2 linked regions of the Niabella beijingensis genome follow. The protein of the gene in region 1 binds, or shares a complex with, the protein of each later gene. Links are inferred from orthologs where the notes say so. Each region holds a gene or a part of one and is shown on either strand. Other genes may lie near its edges.

What was found.
Region 2: the proteins of mnmG (region 1) and mnmE are in contact, whole or in part, in a solved structure (PDB 9HIP), measured with the Escherichia coli proteins. The link is inferred for Niabella beijingensis from one-to-one orthologs.

What each region holds. Positions count from the first base shown.
Region 1 is NZ_JAIQDI010000001.1:2,493,133-2,496,342, forward strand. The notes cover bases 232-3,108. They hold mnmG (tRNA uridine-5-carboxymethylaminomethyl(34) synthesis enzyme MnmG), read right to left. Parts: upstream 2,666-3,108; coding sequence 797-2,665; downstream 232-796. Other genes in these bases: K7B07_RS10365 (DUF2490 domain-containing protein), read right to left, coding at 232-733. Also shown: more of K7B07_RS10365, read right to left, coding at 1-231. UniProt on the Escherichia coli protein: NAD-binding protein involved in the addition of a carboxymethylaminomethyl (cmnm) group at the wobble position (U34) of certain tRNAs, forming tRNA-cmnm(5)s(2)U34.
Region 2 is NZ_JAIQDI010000001.1:1,661,270-1,664,438, forward strand. Bases 118-2,953 are described here. They hold mnmE (tRNA uridine-5-carboxymethylaminomethyl(34) synthesis GTPase MnmE), read right to left. Parts: upstream 2,312-2,953; coding sequence 923-2,311; downstream 118-922. Other genes in these bases: K7B07_RS06965 (NIPSNAP family protein), read left to right, coding at 2,398-2,953. In the rest of the region: K7B07_RS06955 (M20/M25/M40 family metallo-hydrolase), read left to right, coding at 1-6; more of K7B07_RS06965, read left to right, coding at 2,954-3,169. UniProt on the Escherichia coli protein: Exhibits a very high intrinsic GTPase hydrolysis rate. Involved in the addition of a carboxymethylaminomethyl (cmnm) group at the wobble position (U34) of certain tRNAs, forming tRNA-cmnm(5)s(2)U34.

The sequences.
Region 1 (3,210 bases):
CGGCAACGGGTATAAAGATCCGTTTATCTTTATCCGCCCAGCGGTCTATCACCACATTCACAGACATGTGGATAAAATGCAGGCTCCTGTTGCCTTCAGGGGAAAGCTCCCGTTGCCAGAGATAACCGGTGGTTATTCCAACATTCTGATTAAACTGATAGCCGGCGCCTGCATAAACCCGGTTTCGTTTAAAGGCATTGGCTTTGGGACCAAGAAAGATCTCGTTAAACGCATTGAGAAAGACGGTTTGTGCCGTCACCTTTTTTTTGTTTAATGGAAGTGTGGCACTCAACCGGTACCGGTACCGCTGATCGGTTGTGTTCTCATCCGTTTTCGGAAAATGAAAAAAGCGCTGTTCAGCCCGCACCCGGTGGTCCAGGTCAAGTTTTGATATATAATGACTGAACGTATATTGCAGCCATAACCGGAATTCTTCCTGGTTAAGTCCTTTTTCTTTATAGGTTGTATAACGGCCCAGACCAACAAAGGCCTGGTTTGTTTCATTGAAATTGTAGCCGGTTCCTCCCTTTATTTCATAATAGTCAATTGTACGGAATTTTTCTATGGACCGGGCCTGCAGTTCCAGGTAGGCCATCCATTTGGGGGAAAATTTATACGTTCCGGTAGCTGTAAAAAAACCGGAAAGGTGTTCACTGTTTTGATTCTGAGCAATGCTGTTCCCGGCACACCCAAGGAGTATTACAGTTAAAAACGCGACAGTTCTTACTAGCATAAATGATCTGTTGATCCGGAATGAATTTTTAATAACAAAAAAACGAGCAGAAAGATCAGCTGATCACCGGCCCATATACACCATCAGGATCTGTATATCACTCGGCTTGATGCCGGAGATCCTGCTGGCCTGGCCCAGGGTTTGTGGCCGGATACGGTTTAGTTTTTCCTTTGCTTCATTTCCCAGGGAATTAAGGCGGGAATAATCGAATCCCGGAGGGATGGAAAGATGCTCCATCTCACTCATCCGGTTCACCAGCTCCTTTTCTTTTTCAATATAGGTTTCATACTTGGTAAGGATGGATGCCTGCTCCAGCTCTTCCTTTGTATAATTTTTTACCTGTTCTTTGAGAAAAGGTATGGCATCGATCAGGTGTTCCAGCTCCACATCCGGGCGTAATAATATCTTTTCCGCCTTTTGCCTTTCTGTAACAGGAGAAGAATTCAATGAGGTAAGATAACCGTTGATTTCTTCGGGTCTTAAGGCTATATCTTTCAAAAATGATCTGATATTGGCAACATTATCCATTTTTTGCCGGACATTATCCATTCTTTCTGAAGACGCCAGTCCTAATTGATGGCTGATCGGCGTCAGTCGTATATCCGCATTGTCCTGGCGAAGCAGGGTACGATACTCTGCCCTGGAGGTAAACATCCGATACGGTTCCTCGGTACCTTTATTGATCAGGTCATCAATAAGCACCCCGATATAGGCATCACTCCGCTTTAATGTGAACGGATCGGCTTCCTTTGTTCCCAGGTGTGCGTTGATACCTGCCATGATTCCCTGACAGGCGGCCTCTTCATAACCCGTGGTTCCATTGATCTGACCCGCAAAATACAGATTACTTATTATTTTTGTTTCTAATGTGTTTTTAAGCTGCGTTGGGGGGAAATAGTCGTACTCAATCGCATACCCGGGCCGGAAAAACCGGACATTTTCAAATCCTGGCACCATCCGTAATGCAGCGTACTGCACATCTTCCGGTAAAGAAGTAGAGAACCCGTTAACATAGATCTCCACGGTATTCCATCCTTCCGGTTCTACAAAAAGCTGGTGCCGTTCCTTGTCCGCAAAACGATTAATCTTGTCTTCAATACTCGGACAATACCGGGGACCCACCCCGTCGATCCTTCCGGCATACATCGGACTTCGATCAAATCCTGTCTTCAGCATATCATGTACTTTCTGATCAGTATAGGTGATCCAGCAGCAGCGTTGTTTTTCCGGGTCGATCTTGGGAGTATCCGTAAAGGAAAAACCAACGATCGCATCATCCCCATCCTGTACTTCCATTTTGGAATAGTCCAGGCTTCTTCCGTCAACTCTCGGAGGTGTTCCTGTTTTTAACCGGTCGCTTTCAAACCCCAGGCTTACCAGCTGTTCAGTGATCCCGCTTGCAGCTTTTTCTGCCACGCGCCCACCACCAAACTGTTTTTCACCGATATGTATAATACCATTCAGAAAAGTTCCATTGGTTAGTACTACAGCTTTCGCCTTTATTTCATGTCCCAGGCCCGTGATCACTCCTGCCGCCCTCCCATCTTTTACCAACAATCCTTTTACCATATCCTGGTAAAAGTCAAGATTGGGTGTTTGCTCCAATAGTTCCCGCCATTTTGCAGCAAATAACATGCGGTCGCTCTGCGCACGGGGGCTCCACATTGCCGGGCCCTTAGAACGGTTAAGCATCCGGAACTGGATCATGGATAAATCCGTAACAATACCCGAATAACCGCCTAATGCATCAATTTCACGAACGATCTGTCCTTTTGCGATCCCACCCATTGCAGGATTACAGCTCATTTGTGCAATGGTCTGCATATTCATAGTTACCAACAGGGTTTTTGATCCCATATTGGCGGCGGCAGCGGCAGCCTCACAACCGGCATGCCCTGCCCCAACAACAATTACATCATACTCTGGAAACATGGGTGCAAAATTACACCATTCCTTTTTATAAGCCTTATTCCGGATACCTTTAACAACGATCAGTAGGAATGCGCTGGAATTTTATTGTTCCACGTGGAACAATAAAATACTAGGCGGGGACAACAGATCAAATAAATACACAAAGGTTGAGTAACACCAATAATTCAATATTTAAAAGAAGAAATTTAAAGTGCTACAAACAATCAGCTGTTCCACGTGGAACACTTCTTTTAATATCTATTACACAGAACCCACTGAAATCCGCGATATCAAACATCTTTCACCTAAAATAACTTATACCGCTCCAGGCAAACAATTCAACAACTACAATCAAATCCGAATTCAACTCTATGTTCCACGTGAAACTGATATGAATATCTTATCATCAAATGCAGGTCCCATCAAATGAGTAGCACTAATAAAAAAACACTCCCATCATCAACCCAATTTCTGTTAATTGTATTTCGGCCTACTATACTTTCACTCTCAGTTGGCCGATCGGCTATTCAGGGAACTCTGCAAGAATATTAATTACTAATTGATTC
Region 2 (3,169 bases), 830 kb from region 1 along the record:
AAGTAAACTCAGAATTTCTGCCAGGTTCAGGCCCTGTTTCCTAAAGCGTGAAAGTTAAAATTGAATTTTGCTGATTCGTTTTTTGATTTGTCGCGGGTTATTTCCAAATCAACATCATATCTTTTTAAGCCATCTTCAGTATAGTTAAATGTTGAAATATACACTAGTTGGTTTTTTTAATCCTATCGCACAAAGATCAGCTTCCCAGAAATCAACAATCTTTAGTAGGTTGAAGTTAATTGTCAACTTCACTCTACTAATTAATTTATTATAGTGCTATCTTTTTCCATTATTTTACAAATATTCCGTCAGTTAATAGTTTAAGTATTGTTGTGTTGCCACTTTTCAGTGCCTGTTCTACAGTTTGCCCTAAAAATTCCCCAGGTAGTTCTGCCTTCAATTTAAACCTCAATTTTTTAGAAGTGTTGTCGTACCAATGGGAGCGGATATAGGTTGGGCGCCAATCGACAAAAATTTAATTTTTCTATTCCTGGAGCTACGTTTGCGCCCATTACAAACAAGTAATAGCAGTCGTAAGCAGCCGGCAAAGTCAGTTTTTTTATATTCATTTTACTATTTTTTCCTTTCTTTATTAAACACTCCACCAATCCGGATCAATAACAAGCGCTTGAAAATAGTTATTTGTTTACATTCAAGACCATCTAATAACCGATTCATTGGCACACACCAATCCCTCTTCTGGTTAAACATCAACATAAATGGTCAAGTATGTAAGTACTCGCATATATCATTCTTGATATGTATGTTTAGTAATTTCCTTACATAGCACTTTGCAGAACAGGCGATAGATTTTACAGATACTCTGATCTGTATTGAAATACTGCTTAGCTTCTTCCATTGCCGCTCTATGTAATTGTACCGGGTAGAAATTGGTTGGCTTTAGATATGATGTTTCTTATGTTTATTTCCCGATACAAAACTTCCCGAAGATCGTTCCCAGGATATCACGGTCCACTTCCACCTGCCCGGTGATCTCACCCAGGTAATGCAAGGTGCGGCGGATATCGATGGAAAGCAGGTCACCGGTCAGCTGCCGGTCCATACCCGCTTCGATGCTGTTCAGACTTTCCATCATTTTTGAAAGCGCATCATAATGCCGGGCATTGGTAACGATACTATTTTCGGGTTGAATGACCTCCCCTACCGCTTTTTCATACATCCGGTTCCTGAGCACTTCAATACCGAGATTATTTTTTGCGCTGATAAGGATTGGAGGTTGGGGATTTGAAATCCGATCGCTGCCAGCTGACAGCTGATGGCTGTCTTCGCGGTCTATCTTATTTTTTACAAGGATCGTTTTTTCTGCAAAAGGTTTCAGCCAGCCGATCTCCGATGTATCCGGATCGGTTACATCCACCAGGTGCAATAGAATCGTTGCTTTTTCCGCGTTCTGTTTGCTGCGCTCCATACCGATACTTTCGATCTGATCGGTAGTATGCTCCCGGATCCCTGCCGTATCAATGAGCCGGAACAGGACACCCTTTATGTTCAGGGTTTCTTCTATCGTATCTCTTGTAGTTCCCGCAATATCGCTTACGATGGCGCGCTCTTCATTCAACAAGGCATTGAGCAGGGTGCTTTTCCCGGAATTGGGCTTCCCGATGATCGCCACACGGACCCCGTTCTTGATCACATTGCCAAGACGGAAAGAATCCAGGAGCGTTGAAACCTGGGATTTAAGATCGGTGATCAATGCGCTGAACTGTGCCCGGTCGGCAAATTCGACATCCTCATCACTGAAATCCAGCTCCAGCTCGATCAATGCGGCAAAGTTGATCAACTGCTCCCGTAGTTTTGCCAGATCTCCCGAGAATCCGCCACGCAGCTGTTGCAATGCTGCCTGCTGCTGCGCCCGGCTATCCGCAGCGATCAGGTCCGCTACCGCTTCCGCCTGCGCCAGGTCCAGCTTTCCGTTGAGAAAGGCACGCTGCGTATATTCTCCCGCGGTTGCCAGCCGTGCACCGGCTGAAACAGCGGCTTCCAGTATCTTTTGTAATATATAGGGGGACCCATGTCCGCTGATCTCCACCACATCTTCACCCGTATAGCTCCTGGGCGACCGGAAGAGGGTCACTACCACTTCATCGATCAGCGTGCCATCCTCCGGAGCAATAATATGTCCGAAGTGAACCGTATGTGAGGGCTGCTTTTCCAGCTTTTTTCCTTTAAATATCGCATCCGCCACCGGAATGGCTGCCCTGCCGCTCAGCCGGATAACGCCGATCGCGCCAATTCCGGGAGGAGTGGCAATAGCAGCAATAGTATCATCAAAACCAGAAAGCACCTTCATTTTTCAAAAGTACGCATTCAGTCGCAGATGAAAGAAGGTGAAAAACAACCGGTATCCGTTAACTTTACGTTTTACAACAGCATTCCATGAAACGTGTATTTGCCCTTTCCCTTTTACTGCTGATGATCGTCAACCGGTCCGCAGCGCAAGCCGGATCGATAAGAGAATATTTTCAGCTACAGGTCTTTTACTATACCAGCCAACAGCAGGAAGCCCAACTGGATCAATACCTGCAACAGGCACTTGTGCCGGCATTGCACCGGCTGCAGCTGCAACGGGTCGGAGTTTTCAGGGCCCTTACGAATGACACAGCCGCGGAGAAAAAGATCTATGTCCTCACCCCGTTCCGCGAACTCCGGCAATGGACAGCGCTTCCAGACCGCCTGCAAAAGGATCCGGTTTATCTGAAGGCGGCAACAGATTATTACAACAGCGCTAACAAGGCCGGGATCTATGACCGTATCGAAACCATCTTTTTAAAATCGTTTTCGGGGGCACCGGTACTGCAACAACCCCGGCTGAATGGCCCGAAAGACCAGCGGGTCTATGAATTACGCAGTTATGAAAGCAGCTCGGAAAAGCGGTTCCGCAGCAAAGTAAAAATGTTTAACGAGGGCGGTGAGATCGGTATCTTTAAACGGCTTGGTTTCAATGCTGTTTTTTACGGAGCGGTTCTGGCAGGAAAGCGTATGCCCAACCTGATGTACCTTACAACACATGCCAATATGGACGCCCGTAGCCAGAACTGGAAAAACTTTGGAGCTGATGCTGCATGGAAACAACTGAACACACAGGATGAATACAAAGAAAATGTTTCTCATATAGACGTCACCTTTTTGAAGACCGCTTCTTATTCCG